Regions from separate parts of the Marivita sp. NO-S04 genome, predicted to be linked through region 3. Evidence: riboswitches for the same ligand, from Rfam matches in the RefSeq annotation. Region 3 holds a riboswitch; each other region holds the start of a gene.
The links. Region 3 has a riboswitch for cobalamin ahead of ACK3EW_RS16940 (TonB-dependent receptor plug domain-containing protein). Riboswitches for the same ligand answer to the same signal wherever they lie in the genome.

Region 1: another riboswitch for cobalamin. It lies ahead of ACK3EW_RS12030 (FecCD family ABC transporter permease); the one in region 3 lies ahead of ACK3EW_RS16940 (TonB-dependent receptor plug domain-containing protein).
Region 2: another riboswitch for cobalamin. It lies ahead of ACK3EW_RS14645 (hypothetical protein); the one in region 3 lies ahead of ACK3EW_RS16940 (TonB-dependent receptor plug domain-containing protein).

Annotation. Positions count from the first base shown of each region.
Region 1 is NZ_CM180980.1:2,321,396-2,329,130, reverse strand. It holds gene ACK3EW_RS12065 (DUF1127 domain-containing protein) at 353-571, opposite strand; gene ACK3EW_RS12060 (Mrp/NBP35 family ATP-binding protein) at 798-1,865, shown strand; gene ACK3EW_RS12055 (energy transducer TonB) at 1,912-2,880, opposite strand; gene ACK3EW_RS12050 (ExbD/TolR family protein) at 2,880-3,269, opposite strand; gene ACK3EW_RS12045 (ExbD/TolR family protein) at 3,266-3,640, opposite strand; gene ACK3EW_RS12040 (MotA/TolQ/ExbB proton channel family protein) at 3,642-4,259, opposite strand; gene ACK3EW_RS12035 (ABC transporter ATP-binding protein) at 4,256-5,014, opposite strand; gene ACK3EW_RS12030 (FecCD family ABC transporter permease) at 5,011-5,991, opposite strand; cobalamin riboswitch at 6,099-6,280, opposite strand; gene mraZ (division/cell wall cluster transcriptional repressor MraZ) at 6,981-7,490, shown strand; gene rsmH (16S rRNA (cytosine(1402)-N(4))-methyltransferase RsmH) at 7,497-7,735, shown strand, end outside.
Region 2 is NZ_CM180980.1:2,852,294-2,860,028, forward strand. It holds gene irrA (iron response transcriptional regulator IrrA) at 1-223, shown strand, start outside; gene ACK3EW_RS14640 (PA14 domain-containing protein) at 548-4,255, shown strand; cobalamin riboswitch at 4,474-4,667, shown strand; gene ACK3EW_RS14645 (hypothetical protein) at 4,769-5,071, shown strand; gene ACK3EW_RS14650 (transaldolase family protein) at 5,066-5,725, opposite strand; gene ACK3EW_RS14655 (carbohydrate kinase family protein) at 5,730-6,683, opposite strand; gene ACK3EW_RS14660 (proteasome-type protease) at 6,706-7,428, opposite strand; gene ACK3EW_RS14665 (transglutaminase family protein) at 7,459-7,735, opposite strand, start outside.
Region 3 is NZ_CM180980.1:3,313,122-3,320,856, forward strand. It holds gene ACK3EW_RS16925 (aspartate aminotransferase family protein) at 1-479, shown strand, start outside; gene ACK3EW_RS16930 (glucosamine kinase nucleotide-binding domain-containing protein) at 572-1,447, shown strand; gene ACK3EW_RS16935 (ABC transporter substrate-binding protein) at 1,452-2,258, opposite strand; gene ACK3EW_RS16940 (TonB-dependent receptor plug domain-containing protein) at 2,274-4,106, opposite strand; cobalamin riboswitch at 4,236-4,442, opposite strand; gene ACK3EW_RS16945 (DUF4214 domain-containing protein) at 4,690-6,918, shown strand; gene ACK3EW_RS16950 (Fe(3+) ABC transporter substrate-binding protein) at 7,080-7,735, shown strand, end outside.

The DNA.
Region 1 (7,735 bases), 990 kb from region 3:
CACGGCATCCAGGGAGGAGGAGAGGACGCCGAGATCGTGTGGGCGTGAGCCCGAAACCTTGTGACGGTGGCACCAGGGAGGAGGAGAGGATGCCGAGCTCGTGTGGGCGTGAGCCCGAAACTTGTGACGGTGGCACCAGGGAGGAGGAGAGGTGCCACCGTCGAGTTCACGACATCCAGGGAGGAGGAGAGGATGCCGAGACCGTGTGGGCATAAGCCCGAAACTTTGCGACGGTGACGCCAGGGAGGAGGAGAGGCGCCACCGTCAAGTCCGGAACATCCAGGGAGGAGGAGAGGATGCCCGAGCCGGTGTGGTGAGGGGCCCGTGGGGGCGCTTGCTCACCGAATGTCGTTCAGCTTTCGTAAGCTGCCTGATACGCAACGCGCTTGATCTCGGAATGGTTCAAACCAAGATCGCACAATTCGCGATGCGACAACGCGCTGAGTTCGCGCAGGGTGTCGCGGTAGATCTTGCGGCGTGCCGCTTTGGCGCGATAGTCTGCGATCAGGGTGTTCACCCGATCCATGATACCATTGCTGACTGCGCCGAGACTGTTTGTTTCGTATGCCATATGTCTGCTCTGTTCGAATTTCTGTGTTTCCGTCCGCTTGAGACAAAGATAGGCGAATGCTGCGGTTGCACAATACGAATTTGCTTCAATGCTGCTATGCAGCAATTGCATAGGGCAAATGGTTCAAATTTGTGCGTTTTGCGCTAACAGGCCTAATTCCCATGCAGGCGGTTGAAGCTGGGCAATGAGACTGTCATCTCTGTGACACAAAGATGAAAGGTTGGGCATGTCCGTAACGACCGAAGAGATTCGCGCAGCGCTGGCCCGTGTCGCGATTCCAGATGGCAAAGACCTGATTTCCGCTGATTTGGTCCGGGCGATTCAGATCGACGGGACCGCCGTCCGCTTTGTCATCGAAGCCCCATCACCCGAAATCGCCCGCCTGATGGAGCCCGTGCGCAAGGCGGCCGAGGCTGTTGTCGGGGAATTGCCGGGTGTCTCACAGGTGACAGTGGCGCTGACCGCGCATGGTCCAGCTGCGAAACCACCTTCGGGACTCAAGATCGGCGGTCACATGAAACCGCAGGCTGGGTCTTTGAAGCCGTCGGGCGTGGCGCGCATTTTGGCGATCGGCTCGGGGAAGGGGGGAGTTGGCAAATCCACCGTGTCCTCGAACCTTGCCGTTGCATTGGCGCGGGCGGGGCGCCGGGTTGGGCTGCTTGACGCTGATATCTACGGCCCGAGCCAGCCGCGCATGATGGGCGTGTCGCAAAAGCCGCACAGCCCGGATGGGCAGACGATCATTCCCCTGACCGCCCATGGTGTCACCGTCATGTCTATTGGTTTGATGCTGCCCGAAGAAAAGGCCGTGGTTTGGCGCGGGCCGATGTTGATGGGCGCGCTACAGCAGATGCTGAGCCAAGTGGCTTGGGGCGAACTCGACGTTTTGCTGGTCGATTTGCCTCCCGGCACGGGCGACGTGGCGATGACGCTGTGCCAAAAGGCGCAGGTGTCCGGGGCCATCGTGGTCTCGACCCCGCAGGATGTGGCGCTGCTGGATGCCCGCAAGGCTTTGGATATGTTCGAGACATTAAAGACCCCGGTGCTGGGCTTGATTGAGAACATGGCCGTTTTCACGTGCCCGCATTGCGGTGGGCAAAGCCACATCTTTGGATCGGGCGGCACAGTGGCCGAAGCCTCGGCACGCGGTGTTCCCCTGTTGGCGCAGTTGCCGCTGGATCTGGACACTCGGCTGGCCGGAGACGGCGGTGTGCCGGTTGCGGCGGGGGACGGGCCGATGGCCGAGGCCTATGCCAAGCTGGCCGACGGGTTGATCAAGGGCGGCATGGCCTGAGCCGGGGCGATGCGTCGACGCATCGCCGCGCTCCGTCGACGGAGCGCTACCGCGAGACGGTCAGACGTTGGCTGAAACGGTAGCTGGATTTGTTCAAACCCTCGGGAGCCCGCGGAAACCGTGCGCGTTTGACCGCTGCCAAAGCCGCCTGATCCAGACGAGTGTTGCCTGAGGACCCAGCAAGAGACACGCCAGCCACGTGCCCTGCGGGCGTTATGGCAATCACCAGTTTCACCGTTCCTGCGGCCCCGCGCGGTGGCCTGTGCGCGCGCCGGAGCGCCGATGTGATCTGTGCACCCCATTGCTGCTCCAAACGCGCGAGTTGCGAAGCCGACGGGCCTTTTGCCACCGGTGCCGCGCGTGCTGGTGCTGCGGCGGTGACGGGTTTTGCGCCGTTGCCTTTGGCCGTTTGGGCCGGACTCGCGGCGCTTGGTGCAGCGACCCGGAGTTCGGGGCGGCTTTCTGGACGCAGTGAGGCCAGCGGCGCAATGCGCGGTGCTGCGGGGGTGCTGTCCACCTCTGGCATGGTGGGCGCGCTGTCGGTGACGCGCGGCTGCACTGGCGGTGTCGGGCGCGCATCGCTTTCGGCGCGAGGGGTGTGCGGCATGGCTGTTGCGTTTGCCTTGGGCAAAGGCAGTGCATCGGGGGGAGGAGCCGCGAACGGCACGGGTGGTGCGGGCAAGCGGGTGTCGATCCGCGGCACACCACGTGCTGTGTTTGGGGCCGCGAGGGCGGGGATCTGAGGGCGCGGAGCCGGGGCCATGTCCTGCGCTGGGCGGACCGGCGCTGTTGTCGCGTCCGGTACGGCCAAAGCTGGCGCGTCGCTCACCTCGGGCGCCCGGTCCCAGTCTTGTACCATCGCGGCCAGCGTCGGGGTTGCGGCTTGCAGGGTGACATCGGCCGTGCCGCCTTGGCCGCCGCTGCTGCCGCCACCGGGGAAGGGGGCGACGACCAGAGTTGCAGCGTGCAATGCGCCTGAAAGGGCGATGAAGGCGGTAAACTCCATGATCCGCATCAGCCGCCCTCCGTCACGATCTCGACCCGCTCGGCACCAAGTTGTGCAAGCTGCGTCAGCACCTGTGCCAGAGTGGCGGCAGGAAGGCTTGCGTCGGTGTAAAGGCGCAGCGGCGTGTCCTGTGTCGCAGCAACCGCCCTAGCCAAAGCAGCATCGCCACGCGCGGTGGCAAACGCGATTTCGCCGGTCGCGTTAATATAGAGTGCGGTCTGGCCCGTGTCTTCGTCGCCGCTGGCGTTCGGCAGGGTCAGGTCAAAGGGTGCGGGTGGCACGATCTGCGCGGTCATGAGGAAAAAGATGAGCAGCAGAAAGACCACGTTGATCATCGGTACGACCGGTTCGCGCGAGGCGCGCCTTGGGCGCGGGGCAATGAGCTGTGCGCGTCTCATTCCAGCACCACAAGGTTTGTCCAGCCCGCTGCGCGAAGGGTGCCCATGACATCCAGCAGATGCTGGACCGAGGCGCCGTCGCGGGCGCGGAGCAGGATGATGTCGGTCTGCGTGCCCATGAGGGGTGTCAGGCTGGCGACCGGATCGGTGGTGTCGATACCGTTTACGCGCAGCGCATCGGGCAGAACGGTGATCAGGCGCGGCGGGCCGTCATAGGGCTGTGCTGCGCCACCCGATAGCGTGACCGGGATGGCATCGGTCATGCCGAAGCGGGCGGCCAGCATAAAGAACACCAGCAGCAGAAACACGACGTCGATCATCGGGGTCAACCCGATGTGACGGCGGCGTGTCTGATGCGCGAGGTTCAACATGTCAGCCTTGTTTGCCTTTGGTCAGTACGCGTGTGGCGAGATCGTCGAAATCATGGGCGAGACGGTCATTTATACTGTCGAACCAGCTGAGCGCCATTGACGCGGGGATCGCCAGGGCCATGCCGGCTGCGGTGGTCAAAAGCGCCTCCCAGATGCCGCCAGCAAGGGCCGAGGGGTCGGCGCGGGCGCCACTGTCTTGCAAGGCTTGGAACGCGTCGATCATGCCCAGCACGGTGCCTAGAAGGCCCACCAGCGGCGCAATGGTTGCAATGAGGTCCAGCGCGCGCAGGCCGCTGCCTGCATCCATCAGCGCGCCACGGGCGACGCGGGTGGTCTCGTCGCGGGCGTCTTCGGGAGGAAGTGTCTGGCTGGCTTGCATGGCTGCTTTGACCACGCGGGCGCGCAGGCCGGTGCGCTGGTGCAGGCTGGACAGGGCGCTGTCGTGCTGGCCGCGTTGCCATTGGTCAACAGCGGCTTCGGTCGCGTCACGCCGCCATGCGCCCATGAGCGACAAACGCCACAACTTCCACAGGATCAGGCCAAGGGTGATCACGCTGAGGCCCGTGATCACCCAAAGCGCGGGGCCGCCGACGTTCAGAAACGCGATGATGTCTGTCATGTCAGCACCCCCAGTGGCTGGACGATTGGGCCTTGTGGTGTGTCGATGACCTCTGCCTCAAGGCGAAACACCTCTGCCAAAAGGGCAGGCGTCAGCACATCGCGCGGCGCGCCGTCGGCAATAATGCGGCCCGCGTCGAGCAGAATGAGACGGGTGCAATAACGTCCCGCAAGTGACAAGTCGTGTAGAGACGTGAGCACGGCGCGCCCCTCTTGGGCCAATGTCTTGAACACCTGAAGCGTGGCGATCTGTGCGGCTGGGTCCAGCCCGGCGATGGGTTCATCGGCCATCAGAAGTGGCGTGTCCTGTGCCAGTGTCCGCGCGATCAACACGCGGGCCTGTTCGCCGCCAGACAGTGCGGTGGCCAGACGGGTGCGGTAGTTTTGCAGGCCCATGCGGGTCAGGGCGGCATCGACGGCGGTTTGGTCGGTTGAGCTGAGCCGTGCGCCACGCGCGAGATAGGGCAGACGACCAAGGGCCACGATCCGCTCCACGCTCATTGGCCACGCGATTTCGCGTGTCTGGGGCAGCCATGCGGCTTGGGCGGCGCGCTGTTTCGGGGAGAGAGCGGCCAGGCTGCTGGTGCCCTCATACGTCAAGAGACCCAGCGCACCGCGCAGAAGCGAGGTTTTGCCCGCGCCATTGGGGCCGATCAGGCCGACACATTCGCCGGGACCTATCGCCAGAGATGCGGCATCGACCACCGGGCATTCGCCGCGCCGGACGGTGAGGTTTTGCACAGAAAGGAGGGTCATGCGATTTCCTTCCGTGTCTTATATATTAGGTGCAGAAACAGCGGTGCGCCGATCAGGGCCATGACGACGCCGAGTTTCAGGTCTCGGTCCGGCAGAACAAGCCGTGTTGTCAGGTCGGCGGCCAGCACCATCGCGGCCCCACCAAGCGCTGAGGCCCAGAGCAGGGTCGATGGGCGACCATGGGCAAAGCGGCGCAGGATGTGCGGCACGACCAGACCGACAAACCCCACCGCTCCGGCCATTGCGGTTGCCGCACCCACGGCGGCGGCGGTGCCAAACAGCAGTTGCAGGCGCAGGCGAGAGAGCGAGATGCCCAAGGCTTCTGCTGCGTCTTCGCCCAATGTCAGTGCGTCAAGGCCGCGGCCCAGTCCGGCCAGTGCGATCCAGCCCAGCGTCATGATCGGCAGCGCCAGCCATACATGGCTCATGGCACGATTGGCGACCGAGCCCATCATCCAGAACATGATCTCGGACGCGGCATAGGGGTTGGGGGAGAGGTTCAGCGTCAGGGATGTCAGGGCGGCGGCAAAGGCCGACACGGCGATGCCTGCAAGGATCAGGGTTAGCGACGACCCGCGCGGACCCGCCAGCAGCAGGATCAGGCCAACGGCCAACGCGGCAAAGCTGAGTGCCGTGATCGGCAGCGCCAGTGCAAAGGCGGCGGCCAGCCCGGTTTGCAGAGCGATCACCGCCCCCAGGGCGGCCGAACCGGATACGCCGATCAAACCGGGTTCGGCCAGAGGGTTGCGCAAGAACCCCTGCATCGCGGCACCAGCAAGGCCGAGCGACACGCCAACCATCGCCGCCAACAGCGCGCGCGGCAGGCGGATGTCTTGCATGATCGTCACGTAAAGCGGGTTGCCCCGGCCAAACAGCGCTGCCAGGCCTTCGGGAACAGAGATCGCCGCATAGCCGACAAAGAGCGATGCGAGGAACATCGCCACTGTCAAAACCATCAGCGCACTAAAGAGCTTCACCGCTCTGCCTCCCGCGCATCGAACATATCAAGCCTTCGGGACATGCCCAAAGGCGGTGACTGTCACCACACCGGAGTACCGTCACAGCCCGCGCACCCCGCGCGAGTGTAGGGTGATCTGTCACGGCAGGTCTCCTGACTTGCGGGTCGGGGCGTGTGTCGGGCCTTCCCGGTTTCCCAGTGGCATATGCCGAACACGCTCGCCGCTTACAGTTGCGGGGGCAGTCGTGGGATTTCACCACGTTCCCTTTTCACCGGGGGTTGCCCGGACCATGACCTCTTTGGCGTACAACCGGGCTGTTTGCATTGCAAGCTTTGGTGATCTTTTGGGTGCGTATAGGTCGCGTGTGGGGCTGGCATGGGAATAGGTGGGACTGGGTATGGGAAAAGATGGGACGGATTGCCCGAGCCCTGTGCGACAAGTCGAATCATTGGGGTGATTCGGGTGGAAATTCGGAGAAAATCGTCGGATTCAGAGTTTCCAGCCATTGCGATTTGACGATGTTCTTGGTTTGTTTGTTGCGGTTGTGGGAAATTATGGGCAACAATCCTGCGTGCTGTACGCGTCTATATATAGTGTTTGTTTCTATGCCTTGTGGCGTATTTTGCCAAAAATCGATCACTTATCTACCGGATGCGGTTTCTGAAGGGGCCCACAAACAGCATATGGATGCAAATTCCCATAAAAAACTGTTGCGACCCATGTTTTCCCATGGCATCCCTAATGCACGAGATGAGAGCAGGAACAGCAAACGAGGCGACACAGACCTCGACGCGGTATCCAAACAATAAAAAAAGCAGGTTTCATACAGGCACCCGCTTTCATCGAACACAGAGATCCGGCGCGCGGGCGAGCAGACATCCCCCCAGGTGGCGCGCGCAGTCGGACTTCCCGGAGACGGGACACGGACGGCGGGTTGATCAGTGGCAGCAGATCAACCCGCCGTTTCCGTTTCCAGGGACAAGAGGCATGAAAGGACCAGTAGGGCAGTGACCCGTAGACTGAGGTTCAGAGGCGAAAGTCATCACAAGGTTGATGGCAAGGGCAGGGTGTCTATCCCGGCCTCGTTTCGTCGTGTCCTCGAAGCGGGCGATCCCGCGTATATGGATGGCCTGAACCCCGAGCTGGTTATTGTCTACGGCGACAAGCGTCGCAAATATCTTGAATGTTATACGGTCGAGGCCATCGAAGAGGTGGACGAAAAGATCGAAGCGCTCCCACGGGGATCGGTTGAGCGCAAGATGCTGCAACGGTTGTTCAACGGCCAATCCCACGCGACCAGTGTTGATGAGACCGGGCGGCTTGTGCTGCCGGCAAAGCTGCGCGAGAAGATTGGCCTGAGTGCCGAGGCGTTTTTCATCGGTGCAGGCGACACTTTTCAGATCTGGGATCCCGAGACCTTTGAGGCAGAGGAGCAGGCTGCAACCGACGAATGGTTGGATGATCTGCCCGACGATGTCGATCCGCTCATCTTCCTGGACCAGCAGCCGGGGGGCTGATCGGATATGTCTGCTGCCGCTGCTTCCCCTTCGACTGACCCACACATTCCCGTCCTTCTTGCTCCGCTCTTGCGGGCGGTGGCGCCGGTGGCGGGTGTTTGGGTTGATGGCACCTTTGGTGCCGGTGGCTATGCGCGCGGGCTGATCGAGGCCGGGGCCGGCAAAGTCATTGGCATTGATCGCGATCCGCTGGCGCATGAGATGGCGGCGTCTTGGTTGCCCGAATTCGAGGGCCGGATCGAATT
Region 2 (7,735 bases), 460 kb from region 3:
GCGCGCCTTCTGCGATGCAGGGCTGATGCAGGAAGTGACAGTCGACGGCGCGCGCAGCTATTTCGATACCAACACTCACGATCATCCGCATTTCTACTGGGAAGACGAAGGTCGTTTGACAGACGCACCTGCGGACGAGCTCGAAATCGCCCGTATCCCAGGTCCACCAGAAGGTGCAGAGATTTCCAGCGTCAACGTGGTGATCAAACTTCGCCGAACCTGACAAAGGCCGTGGCTCGTATTGCCATGGCATAAGCTGTCATCAGCGACCAAAGATGAGATCACATTGGCCGCATTTGATGTAGGCCGCAGAATAGATCAAATTCTCTTCATTTCCCCAAGTCCCCACTTTGTTGCCGCAAAGCTGCGTCGACAAGGGTAATCCCCTTGTTTCAAAGCTCGTTCCAAATGCGGTGCACTCGAAATACCGCGCTGGAACAGGTCCGCAGACAGTCCGGATTTTCAGTAAATTCGCTCTTTAACACCCCGTTCACTCCTCATTCCGCATCACCCGTTGTGGGGGCGTTTTGAATGAGGGGTGTGGGGTATGGAACCCTTGACCGATGTATTTGGAACGCAGACGTCTGCGGCGGGACTTTCTTTTGGATTGCGGGGGGTTGTTGACTGGAGTGTTCAGCAACCGTTTCTGGATGTGTTCAAGACGGCACGGCCGTGGTTGGGGCACAGCGAGAACCAGTGGGGGGCCTATGGCTCGGAGGATCTTGGGGCGATGGGGGTGCTGGATGCCAATGGCTGGATCACCGATCTGCCGTCGGGTGTCGACCGGGTCGAGACCTTCATTCTGACCGAGATGCCGGTCGAGGCGCAGTATACGGCGGGCAGCTACCGACTGAGCTATGACGGCGCAGGCGAGCTCCATGTGCACGGCGCCGAGATCATATCGCAGGCCAATGGCGAGATCTGGTTCAACTACACGCCCACCGGCGAAGGCATGGTCACCATTTCGATCACCGGGACCGACCCGCAGAACACCGGCAACTACCTGCGCAATATCGAGGTGGTCAAACAGGAATACATCCCCGCCTTCGAGGCCGGCGCGCTGTTCAACCCGCTCTGGCTCGACATGATCAACGACGCGCAAGGGCTGCGCTTCATGGATTGGCAGGAAACCAACAATTCCCAAATCCAAAGCTGGTCCGACCGCCCCACCGTGGGCACCTACAGCTATGCCGAAGGTGTGCCCCTTGAGGTGATGGTGGCGCTGGCCAATGCCACTGGCACCGAGCCGTGGTTCAACATGCCGTGGAACGCCGACGAGGCCTATATCCGCAACTTCGCCACCTATGTGCGTGACAATCTCGACCCCGATCTGCGGGCCCATATCGAGATGTCCAACGAGGTGTGGAACTGGATGTTCGAACAGGCCCGCGAAGCCTCTGCCGATGCGCAGGAGCGCTTCGGCCAGGACCTTGGCGATGGCTGGATGCAGGAATACGGCGCCCGTGCCGCCGAGATGGCCCGTGTGCTGGACAGCGTTTATGCCGGGTCCGAGGACCAGTTGGTCAAGGTCATCGCCACCCATACCGGCTGGCCGGGGCTGGAGGAATCGATCCTGCAGGCCCCCAACTGGCAGGCGCTCAGCCCGGCCAATACCGCGCCCTATCTTTCCTTCGACACCTACGCCATCACCGGCTATTTCAGCGGCGGTCTCGGCACCGATGCCAAAGCGCCTCTGGTGCTCGACTGGATTGCCCAGAGTGAGGCGCAGGCCCGTCAGGATGCCGCGGCCCTCGGGCTGAGCGGTTCTGCCGCCAATGCTTATTTTGCCGAGCACCGCTTCGATCAGGCGGTGGCCCTTGCCGTGCGCGAACTGCGCGACGGCTCCGTCACCGGGGATGCCGAGGATTCCCTGGTCAGCCTGTTCGAGTTGTTCGCCTATCACAAATCCGTCGCTGATGCGCACGGTCTCGATCTGGTGATGTACGAGGGTGGCACCCATGTGGCCGGCAGCGGCCAGTGGATCAACAATGACCTGCTCACCGAGTTCTTCACCCACCTGAACTACTCCGACGGCATGGGCCAGCTCTACACCGAGCTGCTTGCCGGGTGGGAAGCAGCCGGTGGCACGCTCTTCAATGCCTTCGTCGATGTCTCCGAGCCCAGCCAGTGGGGCAGCTGGGGATCGCTGCGCCATCTGCAGGACAGCACCGCACGTCATGATGCGGTGGTGGAGTTTATGGAAAGCCACCCCGCTCCGGCCACGATGAAGGACGGAATTGTCGGCAACGCCACGTTCGACTTCGGCCCCGTGCCGGAGCCCACCCCGCAGGACGAGGACGACACACCGGTCGTCACCCCCCAGCCGCGTCCCGAACCCCAACCGCAACCGCAGCCGGAGCCCACACCCGAGCTGACGCCAGAAGAGCTGGTCCAGGTTGGCTTCAATGTCGACTTCTACGCTGTAGAAGAGGGCACAGAGCGGCTGAGCCAGATCAATTTCGAGACCCCCATCCACAGCATGGTTGTGAACAGCATCAACGAGACTGATGAGGATGGATCGTTCTGGGATGGAGGCCCGGCGGATTTCTTTGCCGGTCGCTACACAGGTGTTCTCAACGTCCAGGAAGCGGGTGTCTATACTTTTGCAACCCTGTCCGATGACGGCACCATTCTTTATGTGAATGGTCAAAGTGTCGTCGATAATGACGGGCTGCATGCCGAGGTCCTCATGCAGAACGAGATCTACCTTGAGGCGGGTCAGCACGATATCCGGCTTGATTACTTCGAGCATGAAGGCGGGGCGTCTGTGACATTGGGCTATGGTGGTCCAGACACGGGCGGCGAGTTGGTCATCATGGACGGGACCGTCGTCACCCCACTGCCGCGCCCCGAATCCCAACCGCAGCCGAGGCCGGAGCCCACACCCGAGCCGACGCCTGAACAGCCGGTCCAGGGTGGCTTCAATGTCGACTTCTACGCTGTGGAAGAGGGCACAGAGCGGCTGAGCCAGATCAATTTCGAGACCCCCATCCACAGCATGGTTGTGAACAGCATCAACGAGACTGATGACGATGGATCGTTCTGGGATGGTGGCCCGGCGGATTTCTTTGCCGGTCGCTACACAGGTGTTCTCAACGTCCAGGAAGCGGGTGTCTATACTTTTGCAACCCTGTCCGATGACGGAACCATTCTTTATGTGAATGGTCAAAGTGTCGTCGATAATGACGGGCTGCATGCCGAGGTCCTCATGCAGAACGAGGTCTACCTTGAGGCGGGTCAGCACGATATCCAGCTTGATTACTTCGAGCATGAAGGCGGGGCGTCTGTGACATTGGGCTATGGTGGTCCAGACACGGGCGGCGAGTTGGTCATCATGGACGGGACCGTCGTCACCCCACTGCCACGTCCGCAACCGCAACCGCAGACCAACCTCGCGCCTGCGGCGGCTTTCACCGAGCGCGCGGGCGACACAGCTCAGAGCGCCAGCCGGGTCGAGCAGGACGAAGCTGCCTCGGAGATCGAACTGAGCGGATCGCAGTCGAGCTACACGCTGCGGATCGCCGATGACACCATCGTCATCGAAGACCGTCGTGCGGGTGGCGAGGCGCCGCGCGTTCTGAGTTCGGAAGATCGCGTCGATTTCACCGAGACCCTTCCGGTCTTCGGCGAAGCCGGGATCGACCTTGATCTCTTCGACGGGATGGCGCGTCTGACCGACGACGCGATGGGCACGCTGACCGAGCTTTATATCGCCTATTTCAACCGGGCGCCCGATGCGGTTGGGCTGTTCTTCTGGGGCAACCAGCTTGCTGATGGCATGAGCCTGCGCGAGATCGCCGGGTATTTCTTCGACCAACCTGAAACCCGCGCGCTTTATGGCGATGTGGCGGACCTGTCGGAATTCGTCTCGACCGTCTATCAGAACGTGCTGGGGCGCGCGCCCGATGCGTCGGGTCTCGAGTTCTGGCTTGATCTGCTGGAAAGCAATGCTGCGGTAACGCCGTCGACCTTCATCATGGAGATCCTTGCCGGAGCCAAGGCTGCAACCGGCAGCGCCGCCGATGCCGCCTATCTTGAGAACAAGGTCGCTTTGGGCAGCCATTTTGCCATTACGCGCGGCATGTCCGATGTGGAGGAAGCCCGCATGGTGATGTCCGAGTTCGACGGATCCCAGATCAGCCTTGAGGAGGGTCTTGCCCGCAGCGATGCTTTCTACGAAGAAGCGCTTTCCGCCACGAATGGCGACTTCCTCATCCAACTTGTCGGCTTTGCCGATGCGCCCTTCGCGATGTGATCCACGATGGAAGATGGTGTGAACCCAAAGGCAGGCGCCCAGCCACAGTGGCAGGTAGAAGACAGACATTCGAAAAGCCTTTTGCAACGACTTGAACCGTGTCGCCCAAGTGCTGCCCGGTTTTGGCACCGTTGTCTTAACAAGCCGTGAGCAACCGTACGATCTGCGTCGAATTGGACGCATTGGCACAATGCCAATTGAATGGAATCGCCGCTTCTGTGACAGTAGATAGCGATGGTGGGCAGTGTTCGAAGCGCTGCCCGAATAGGGAATACGGTGCAATTCCGTGACTGCCCCCGCAACTGTGAGCGGTGAGTGCTTCGCGCAAAACCACTGGGCCGACTGGTCTGGGAAGGTGCGAGCTTCACGATGACCCGCGAGTCAGGAGACCTGCCATCACATGTGAACTGAACCCGGGCGGGGTGCACCGGAGGTCGATATGGCTTGCGCCGCTGTGGTGCGGTACATGAATACGACCTCTGTGCGACCCGTTCCTGCGCGGAGGGCGCTGATATGTCGATCGAACGAACCCTGACCCAGTTACAGGTCAATCCTCGCACAGCCGAACGTGCGCGGGAGATTGGGCAATTGGGCTATATGCAATGGCTTGGCGGGCTGCCTGCCAAAGCCTGTTACCTGACCGAGGCCACCTGCGCCTATATGGCAGCAGCACCGTTTCGGGACACCGATCCGGCGGTTGCGGAATTCTGCAAGCTGTTGAAGGCGTCTTTGGATGCTCCGCTTACGCCTCTTGATCTTGCGCTGCCCAAACCACGCCGGCGCGGCGGTGCGAAGGAGCGGCGGCTGTCACTATGACTTTAGGCCAGAGGCGGCGGCTTCGAACGCGGCCGCTGCCTCTTGAGTCATGGGATCACTGAACAAACTGCGGGCAAGGTCTGGGGAAAGGGTGAAACAATCCAGCCCCCGGGCGGCAAGCGCCACCATTTGATCGGCGGTCCGCAGCGATGCCACAAGGATGCGCGGCTTGCCACCAGAGATGGCTTGCATGTTCGAGAGGTGATTCAAGGCTGGCAATCCCGCCTCGTCCATGCGCCCAAAATAGGGGGCCACGAAATCGGCATCTAATGCCTTGGCCACGATCACCTGTTTGGGGTCGTAGACGGCAGTGAGCAGGATTGGGCCACCGAGTGCCTTGATTGACGGGACAGCGCGCAAGGCATCCGGTGTCATCGGGATTTTGACGACCGTGCGCAGACTGGCCGCTGCGCCGGCATCGTAGAGTTTTTTGGCCCAGTCGACATAGGTCTCGACCGGGCCAAACACCTGACCATGCAGTTCCTGTGCACCCAGGTCATGCGCGCGCTTTGCCATCTCGATCCAGTTGATCGCCGGGTACTCCAACCCCGCGCGCTGCGCCAGAAGCGGGTTGGTGGTAATGCCCCGAAAGAGGCCCGTCGGCATGAGTTCTGTCCATGCCGCGCGGTCCGCCGTGTCGAGATAGAGGTCCAAAATATCAGCCGACCGCGGCCATAGCGGTGTCGAGCTCTGACAACGTCGGAGGATTGCACCCCGCGCGGCTGCAATTTATGGCGGCTGCCATACCTGCACGGCGGATCAGGGCTTCGACCTGCGCAGCGTCAAGACCGTCAAGTGCAGCAGGTGCCAGCACGTCGGTCCGAGCCAAACCGGCCAACAGGGTTGCCATGAACGTGTCACCTGCGCCCACGGTGTCGACAAGTCCGGGCACAGGCGGTGCGGGAATGTTCACCGTGTTGTCGCCGCGCATGGCAATTGCGCCGTCGGGGCCTTTGGTCATGACCACCAGTGACGCCGATGTCTGGCTGCGCACATGCGCTAAGGCAGCATCTTGCGGCATATCCGGGCAAAGACCTTCGAGGTCTTCGTCACTGAGCTTCAGGACATGCGCGGCCTGCATCATGCGGAAGATTCGCGCGCGGTAGGCGTCGATATCGGTGATCACCGACAGGCGGACATTCGGATCAAGCGACACAAGTGTCCCCGACGTATAGGCTATTTTGCAGGTCTCTTCCCAAGCGTCGGCATCTGCGCCATCGGTCAACGCCAGTGACCCGGTGTGCAAAACGGTTGTTCCCGCTGGCATTGCAGCGGCCAGTGAAGCAGCGGTGACGCTGCGTTCAGCTGTTCCATCGCGTTCAAAGATATAGGACGGGATGCCCTTGGTGACGGTCACGCGGGCAATGGTCGTCGGTGCATCGACGCGCCCGCCAGCAAGCGCCACCCCGGATGCGACCAGCGTGTCGGCCAGTGTGTCGCCCCATGTGTCGGTCGAGATCGGCGTCAGGTAGTGCACATCCGCCTGTTGCCGCCCAAGTGCCATTGCGACATTGAAGGGCGATCCACCGGCCAGGGCAGAGATCTCGCCATCGCGGGTGACGTGATCAATGAGGTTTTCACCACCGACGCAGATAACGGGGCTTGCAGACATGACAGGACTTTCGGCTATTCGTTCAGGTTGTGTTCAAATGCACGTCGGGCAACGTATCAAGTGCTTGCTTAAGGGCATTGCCCCATTGAGTCGAGATCGCCTGAAACTCGGCATTGTCCACCTCGACACGACCCACGTGCTTTTTCTCGAGGCTGTCGGTCGTGTAGCAGAAGTAATCGAGCGGTGCGCCGACCGACAAATTCGCTTTGAGCGTGGAGTCAAAACTCACCAGCAGCAGCTTCAAGGCCTCTGCGAAACTGAGATCGGGATCGTAGGCGCGGACAAGAATGGGGCGCCCATATTTGATCTCACCAATCTGGAAAAAGGGCGTGTCGTCCCCCGCCTCGATGAAGTTTCCCTGCGGATAGATGAGGAACAGGCGCGGCGGACTACCTGCGATCTGTCCACCAAGAATCAGGGTCGCATCGAACGCGCTATCAGCGCGTTGACCGCCTTCTCGCAGCCCCTTGATGACTTCGCGCAGCGTATCACCCACCATACATGCGGCTTGGAACATTGACGGCGCTTTCATCAGCGACGGCGTCCGGTCTTCGGGCAGTTTACTGCGTTCGTCCAAAAGGCTGACGACTGCCTGGGTGGTCGCCAAGTTGCCGGCGGACATCAGCGTCAGCACCCGCTCACCCGGTTCTTCCCAAATTGTCATCTTCTTGAAGGTTGAAATATTGTCTAACCCGGCATTGGTGCGGGTGTCCGACATGAAGACCAAGCCGCTGCTCAGCATCATTCCAACGCAATATGTCACTTGGTTGTGCCTTTACTGCTGAACCACTTGGATGCTGACCTGCAGTTCTTCGTTGATTCCACCAATCCGGGTACCAGATATCGGTGCTGCTTCGGAATAGTCCAGTCCTGTCGCAACGCGCACGTAGCGTGTGTCGGGCGAAACTCCATTCGACACATCGAACCCGACCCACCCGAGACCTTCGACATGCACCTCGGCCCAAGCATGCATCGCGTCTTGTGTCGTGGTTTCGTTCAACATGAGATAGCCGCTTGCATATCGCGCGGGCAGTTTCATCGCCCGTGCACAC
Region 3 (7,735 bases):
GCTCTATTGTCTCGGACAAGGTCTGGAGCGTGTTGGAACAAGGCACCGACGAAAACGGACCGATTGGACATGGCTGGACCTATTCCGCGCACCCCATCGGTGCTGCGGCAGGTGTTGCGAACCTCAAATTGCTGGACGATCTGAACCTGGTATCGAATGCAGGCAACGTAGGCGCATATCTCAATGCAACGATGCGCGAAGCTCTGGCTGATCACCGAAATGTCGGCGACGTGCGCGGCGACGGCATGATCTGCGCGGTAGAATTTGTAAGGGACAAAGACAGTCGCGTTTTCTTTGATGCCGCGGACAAAATCGGCCCACAGATCTCGGCCAAACTGCTCGAGCAGGACAAGATCATCGCGCGCGCTATGCCGCAGGGAGACATCCTTGGGTTTGCTCCGCCGTTCTGCTTGACCAAGTCCGAAGCAGACCAAGTCGTCGCGGGCACGGTCCGCGCGGTCAAAGCCGTTCTGGGCTGATCAAATCAACCCTTCGCCCAATGCCGCCGGGAGATACGCCCGGCGGATTTTCGATTGCGCTGGATCATGCCGGTCGTGCTAGACCCTAAGCCATGACAGATCGCTTGGAATTTGCAATCGGACTGGATGGTGGCGGCAGCGGCTGCCGCGCTGCTCTTGGCGCGCCGGATGGGACAGTTTTGGCCACGGCGCATTCTGGTTCGGCAAATTACACGAGCGATCCGGACGGAACGGTCGCTCATATCCTGACCGCGCTGACCGAGGTGACATCTTTGGCTGGCGTATCATTCGACAGAGTGAAAGAGGCGCCTGCTCATTTGGGTTTGGCAGGAATTGTCACTCATGAAGATGCTCAATCCTGTGCGGCGCGTCTGCCACTTAAGAACTGCCGCATCAGCAACGATCAACTGACCTCGGCCATCGGCGCATTTGGGAGCCAAGATGGGGCTCTGGTTGGCGTGGGAACAGGATCTTTCGTCGCCATTAAACGAGGGGACAGCGTCCGGTCGATTGGCGGCTGGGGCCTTCACCTGGGGGATCAGGCATCAGGCGCATGGCTTGGTCGGCTGGCGTTGCAACGCTGCGCGCTCGTAACCGATGGTTTGGCAACACCATCGCCCTTCATCGAAGACGTTCTGCAAACATTTGAATTGGATGCAAATCGCATGATTGCGTTCGCGCAAAAAGCGGCACCTGCAGACTATGCAGCATTTGCACCAAACATCTTCGACGCCGCATCCCAAGGCGATCCTCACGCGTGTGACATGATCCGGAAGGCGGCGGAATACTTGGACCTGTGTCTGGACACTGCTGGTTTGATCGATGGTGAGGGAGTTTGCCTTGTCGGAGGCCTTGCCCCTCTTTACGCGCCTTGGCTCAATGAACGCCACCAAGCCAGAGTGGCCGAACCTTTGGGAACTGCTCTTGACGGAGCCATCCGATTGGCGTGGAAGCGTGCAGCCACCTGACCAGTCAGTCGTTGGCGGATCGGTTCAATGCGGAGGCCTGTTCACGAACCGAGGCAATCGCGTTCATCACGAACGGTGTGCCGCATACCCAATCGACAGAGGTTTTCAAAGCTGGGAACCCCTCCAACGCGGGATGCGTCAGCATTTCTTCCGAAAGCGAAAAACCCGAAAAGGGTTGCGACCTGATCAGAGCATCCGGTTGGTTCAGGATCACCTGTTCCAATGTGAGCGTGCCGTTGCCAACAAGACCAAGCTCATCAGACAGATTCCGCACCCCGGCAGCCGTCAAGATGTCATGGCTCAAAGTACCTGCCCCAAGGGAAAAACCATTCGGCAGAAAGAAGGCTGCAACTGGTTGATCGCCGAGCGCCTCGGGAAAAGCTGCTAGGTCCTGCTCCAAATCCAAGGCCATTTGTTCGCCTCGATCAGCCTGGCCCAGAACTTTGCCCATTCGACGAATGTCACCGGGGATATCCCGCAGCGACCGGGTGATCGCGAACTGCTCCACCTCGATGTCAATCGACCGCAGCAAAGCAAGCATGGACGGGTCACTGTACTCTCCGGCTACAACGATATCGGGGTTTTGCAAAGCAATCGTTTCAGCCTGCGTATTGTTCTTGGCAAATTGCGCGGCGCGTTCGGCCATGACCGAGTTGCGTGGATCATCTGAAAGATCGCTTAATGACAAGATTTGGTCAGGGTCTGCCAGAAGCATGACAAGCTGATCGGTACAGACATTAACCGACACCACGCGCGGCAGATCGGTTGCGCTGGCCCCTAGAGGGACCAACGCACAGCTGAGAAGCGCCATCAACCGGCGCATCATTCAGAAAGATGTCTCAACACCGAAACGGATGGTCCGATCCGGTGCATTGAAACCGCGCACCGTCTGATACGAGACGTCGCCGACGTTATCAATCGCGCCATAGACACTCGCCATGTCGGTGATCGCATACCGCGCGGAGACATCCCAAACGGTGTAGTCATCCAAAGGGGTCAGTGTCCCAAAACCGTCCAGAGTGTCCGAAACGCGGGTCATGTTGATGCCGATCTGCAACCGATCCGTCACATCCGCCTCCAACGCCAAAGACAGATCGTGACGCGGAACACGAACAACACGTTCACCGTCATTTTCGGTGTTTGTAAGTGTATAAGCACCAGACACCCGCACACGATCAGTGATTGCGTAAGACCCGCTCAGTTCGAGACCACGTGTTTCGGTTGTTCCGTCCGTCTGAATGTAGCAACCAAATGTTTGAGACGGCAAGCAGTTCGGCCCGCTGCCAAACCCGATCAGGTTATCGATTTCCGCCCAGAAGACCGTGGCCTTGACCGTTCCCCGGTCACCATAGCTATGCTCGATCCCAAGATCGAAGCTCAGGCTTTCTTCTGGGTCCAGAGGGGTCGATCCGGCATAAGGCCCAAAGCGTTCATACAAGGACGGCGCACGATAGCCCATGCCAAGAGAGGCTCGAACGGTGGTTGCCTCGTCCAGCCGATACGACAAAGCAGCACGCCCCGAGAGTTGCCCGTCGAAGTCCGAATAATCATCGTAGCGCAGGGTCAGCGAAAGTTCGACGGCATCGGTTGGTGTCGCTTTCACTTCTGCAAATACCGCCGAGTTCGATGCATCATATGCATCGCCATCCAAGGCTGCGCGCTCTTCGCTCCAGTCTGCGCCAAAAGCAAGAGACACGCCCGAGGACAGATCACCCGTGGCCAAGTAGGCGACTGTATCGCGTTCGCCAAGAAAATCGCGGGTGAAGCCCACCGGATCAAACCGTTCGATCTCGTATCGGCTGAAGGACAGCTCATGCGTCCAAGCCCCCGCTTGCACTTCGCCAAACATCCGCACGCCGCGGCGTGTTTCGTCGATTTCGCCGCGCGGATCGGTTGCCGCCTGATCATACTCTGCGGTGCCTTCCGACCAGAAACCGTTAAATCCAATGCGGATGGCATCACTGACTTGGTAGGCTGCAAACAGATTGACCAAGCTTTGTTCAAAGCCGTCGTTTTCATCATCCGTGTCACGTGCCGAATAGCCTTCGCTGGTCACGCGTCCAAGGCTCAACGCCAGTTCGGCACGATCATCAAGATATCCGAAACTCAGGTTTGCAGAGCGGGTTTCAAAGCTGCCCAGTTCAAGCTGTGCCTTGCCCGAAACGCCAGAAACTTCAGGCCGCCAAGTCTCAACCTCGACGACACCGGCAATCGCTTCTGACCCATAGACTGCGGATTGCGTCCCTTTGACAACTGCCAGACGATCCAGCGAGCCGGTGGTTAGTCTGCCGAAGTTGAAGGCTGTCTGTGGGCCCGATGGATCCGTGACATCAATACCATCAATTCGAACCCCGACATAGGGGCCGCTCAAGCCGCGAATACGAACTGTCGCACTGCTGCCCAAACCACCGTTGGCGCTGACCGAGACGCCCGGAAGCAGATCGAGCGCGGCAGTGGCACTTGCCCCTTCGCGTTGGATATCTGCGGAATTGGCCACGTCGATCGTGGCACCGGTTGTGTCGAGGTTCGTCGGAAGCAATCCGCCGAAGACGACGATGTCTTCGAGTTCGATAACTGCGCCACTGACATCCTGTGCCATCAGTGCTGATGGCGCGATGAGAGTGCTGCAAAGAAGTAATCTCGAGGTGAGCCGTGTCATTTCATTGATCCCAGCCTTGTCCGGCGCACTGCACCGGAGTGATGAAAAATCTGGAATGCTGACGCATCCGCAGACGGTGATTTACACCACTACGGACGAAGCCGCCGCCCCATCGCGCCCCGCGATTGGACTGGGTGTTCGTCTTCGGCAGGTCTCCTGACTTGCGGGTCTCTGCTATGCTGGCCTTCCCAGGGTCCGTGACGGACACCAGTGGCACTTTCAGCGTCGCTCACCGCTCACAGTTGCGGGGGCAGTCGCGGATTTTTCCGAAGAAGCACCGCGTTCCCTTTTCACCGAACGCTGTTGAACGCTCGGACCGTAGACACGCTCATCTGCACCCGACGTTAAGGATGCGTCAAGTGGGCTTTGCATTCTGCCACCTTGGCGCTTGGTCGCAGGTACATGATTAAGTCATCCATAAATTTTTACAGGAATTTGCTCGTTTTCAGTACCTTATTGCCCAATTGCGATCACGAAATGGACCAAGTTCGCCACCAACCTTGATAAGACCGTTTCGCCCTCAGGAGGACCTGCAGTGGATGAGACCCGTTTGAGTGTGCTGTGACCAAAGAGGTTTGTGCCCGTGTCGTTTTCATTCCACTTCGATTACCGCTACGATAGTGATGGGTTTTTCGATGACCCAAACCGCCGCGCGGCCTTGGATGCAGCCGCTGCGGAATGGACAGCAATCCTCAACGATGAGTTCATCGACGTCCCCGTCGGCACGGTGTTCAGCATCAAGAACCCTACAACCTTTGAAATCGAGACAGTCACTCTGTCTGAACCGATTGACGACATTCTTGTCTTTGTCGGATCGCGGTCACTAACGTCTGGAACATTGGCATTGGCAGGGCCGGATGGCGGGAACGCTTCAGGCGATGTTTTCGCAGCACGAATTTCATCCGATTTCAGAGGCTCTGGCCCTGTCACCGATTTCGAACCCTGGGCAGGCTCTCTGACATTCAACTCCCAAGCCAACTGGTCGTTCGCGGTGGACCGTCCCGTGCAAGGCTACAGCGACTTCTTTTCGGTCGTGATCCACGAAATTGGACATATTCTGGGGATCGGATCGTCCGGCGCCTTTGACCGATGGGTCACCAACAGTGAATTCACCGGCCCCAATGCTGTACAAGCCAATGGCGGGCGCCCAATTCCGCTCGAGGAAGATCACGCGCACATCGAAGAGGGATATGCAGACGACAGCGTCGCCTTGGACCCGATACTGACGAATGGCTCACGGGTTCATGTGAGTGATCTCGACAAAGCGATCCTTGCCGATATTGGATATCAGATAGCCGGCTTTGAACCCCAAGGCACAAAGCCACCGATCGCAACGAATACAAGCGAACGTGTCTTCGGAACTGTCACGGACGATAGGATCAACGGGCTGGACGGGAACGATTCCCTGCAAGGCGCGGAAGGGCATGACCAACTTTTCGGAGACTTCGGAAATGATGATCTGTTTGGCCAAACCGGCGACGACACGGTGCAAGGCGGCCCCGGTGACGATTATCTGGACGGTGGCGCAGGTGATGACGTCCTGAGGGGAGGCCCCGGAGCCGATGTGTATTTCGGGCATGAGGGTCGGGATGTGTTCGTGATTGCGGCCGGCGACGGAAGCAACAGCCTTGCTGACTTCGATTTTGAAACAGACATCATCCAACTGATCGACAGCGGGTTTTCATCAATTGATGATGTGTTGGCGGCGGTCTTCAAGCCATTCAACAACGTCTCACGTGTTGAATTGATCGACGGCACAACACTTGATGTGCTGCATCGTTCTCAGAGCGGAACACCGTTGACCGAAGCACATTTTCAGTTGGAACCGACCCAATCGGACACTCCACATTCGAACCCAGCGACGGATGAAGAGGCCCGCGTGGTGCTTGCCTCAGGTGATGTTGCAAGTGCTAGCATGGAGCCCTCCGTGCTTTTGGGAACGTCATCGGACGACGTGATGATCGCGATGCAAGGGCATACACATATCGACGGGTTGGAAGGCGTCGACACAGTGCAATTTGCCGGGAACCAGACGCATTACACTGTCACCTTTCAAAACGGGCAGGTGTTCATCACAGACCGGACCGAGGACGGAGCTGTGCCGATGCGTCTGGACAATATCGAGCGGATCGCCTTCGAGTTGTCCGATACTGCATTCGATGAGCCAATGGATTTGCGGCAATTCGGCGGGCACGTCACACTGGATCAGGCAGCGCTTGACGTGTTTATCGAACTCTACGTCGCATACTTCAATCGAGCGCCGGATGCCCTGGGCCTTGGTTTTTGGGGCACTGCCCACGCACAAGGTATGCCACTGGCTGAAATCGCAGGTCTTTTCGCGAACCAAGACGAAACACGCGCGCTTTATGACGATGACATGAATGCGTTGCGGTTCGTTTCGGAAATCTACCAAAATGTTTTGGGACGGGCGCCTGATATGGATGGCCTCCTATTCTGGACTACTGCCTTGGAAAGCGGAGCGGTCAGCCGCAGCACCTTTATCCTTGAACTTCTGCAAGGGGCAAAAGCAGACACTGCGAACTTTGCGCATGAAGAACTTGTCGATCGGCAAGCCGACGACCAGCAATACCTCGCTCTCAAGACAGAACTGGGCACGCAGTTTGCGATTGATCGCGGCATGTCCGACCTCACGGCGGCGTCGCTGGTCATGCAAGCCTTTGATGGAAGCACTGCCTCCTTCGACGCAGCAAGCGCATTGATAGAAAGCTATTACCAAGCTGCATTAGACCCGGTGGCGGGTGCGTTTCTTATGCCGCTGATCGGCATGCCACCTGACGAAAATGCGCTCTGATCTCTTGTGTCACATCCATGATCACAAGGGGAAAACAAGCACTAGACCTGCAAGTCCGAGCTGTAAAATAATTCCGACAAAATTACTCAGAATGTGTTGATCATGCGCCGGAATCATGTAACTGACTCTTTTCGTAAGAAATACGCATAATGGAGAGTCACATGCGCGTCCTAAGGACCACTTCGACCCTGGCGCTTGTCGTCAGCACCGCTTTTAGCACCGCCGCATTTGCAGAGGGCGAAGTGAACCTCTATTCATCGCGGCACTACGATACCGATGAGCGGCTTTATTCGGACTTCACGGAAGCAACCGGGATTACGATCAACCGCATCGAAGGCAATGCAGACGAACTGATTGCGCGGATGCAAGCCGAAGGTGCAAACTCGCCTGCGGATATCCTCTTGACCGTAGACACTTCGCGCTTGGAACGCGCGAAGGCAGCTGGCGTTCTGCAATCCATCGACAGCGATATTCTCGAAGCGCGTATTCCCGACAGTCTGCAAGATGACGACAATCAATGGTTTGGTTTCAGCCAACGAGCCCGCATCATCTTCTATGACAAAAACGACGTGGCGAACCCGCCTATGGATTACGTGTCCTTGGCCGATCCGCATTATAAAGGACTTGTGTGCCACCGGTCTTCGACAAACGTCTATTCGCAGACATTGCTCAGCGCTGTAATTGAAAATCATGGAGAAGAGGCAGCGACAGCCTGGGCGCAGGGACTTGTCGATAACTTTGCACGTGACCCGCAAGGCGGGGACACAGACCAGTTGCGTGGCATCGTGTCGGGTGAATGCGATATCTCAATCTCAAA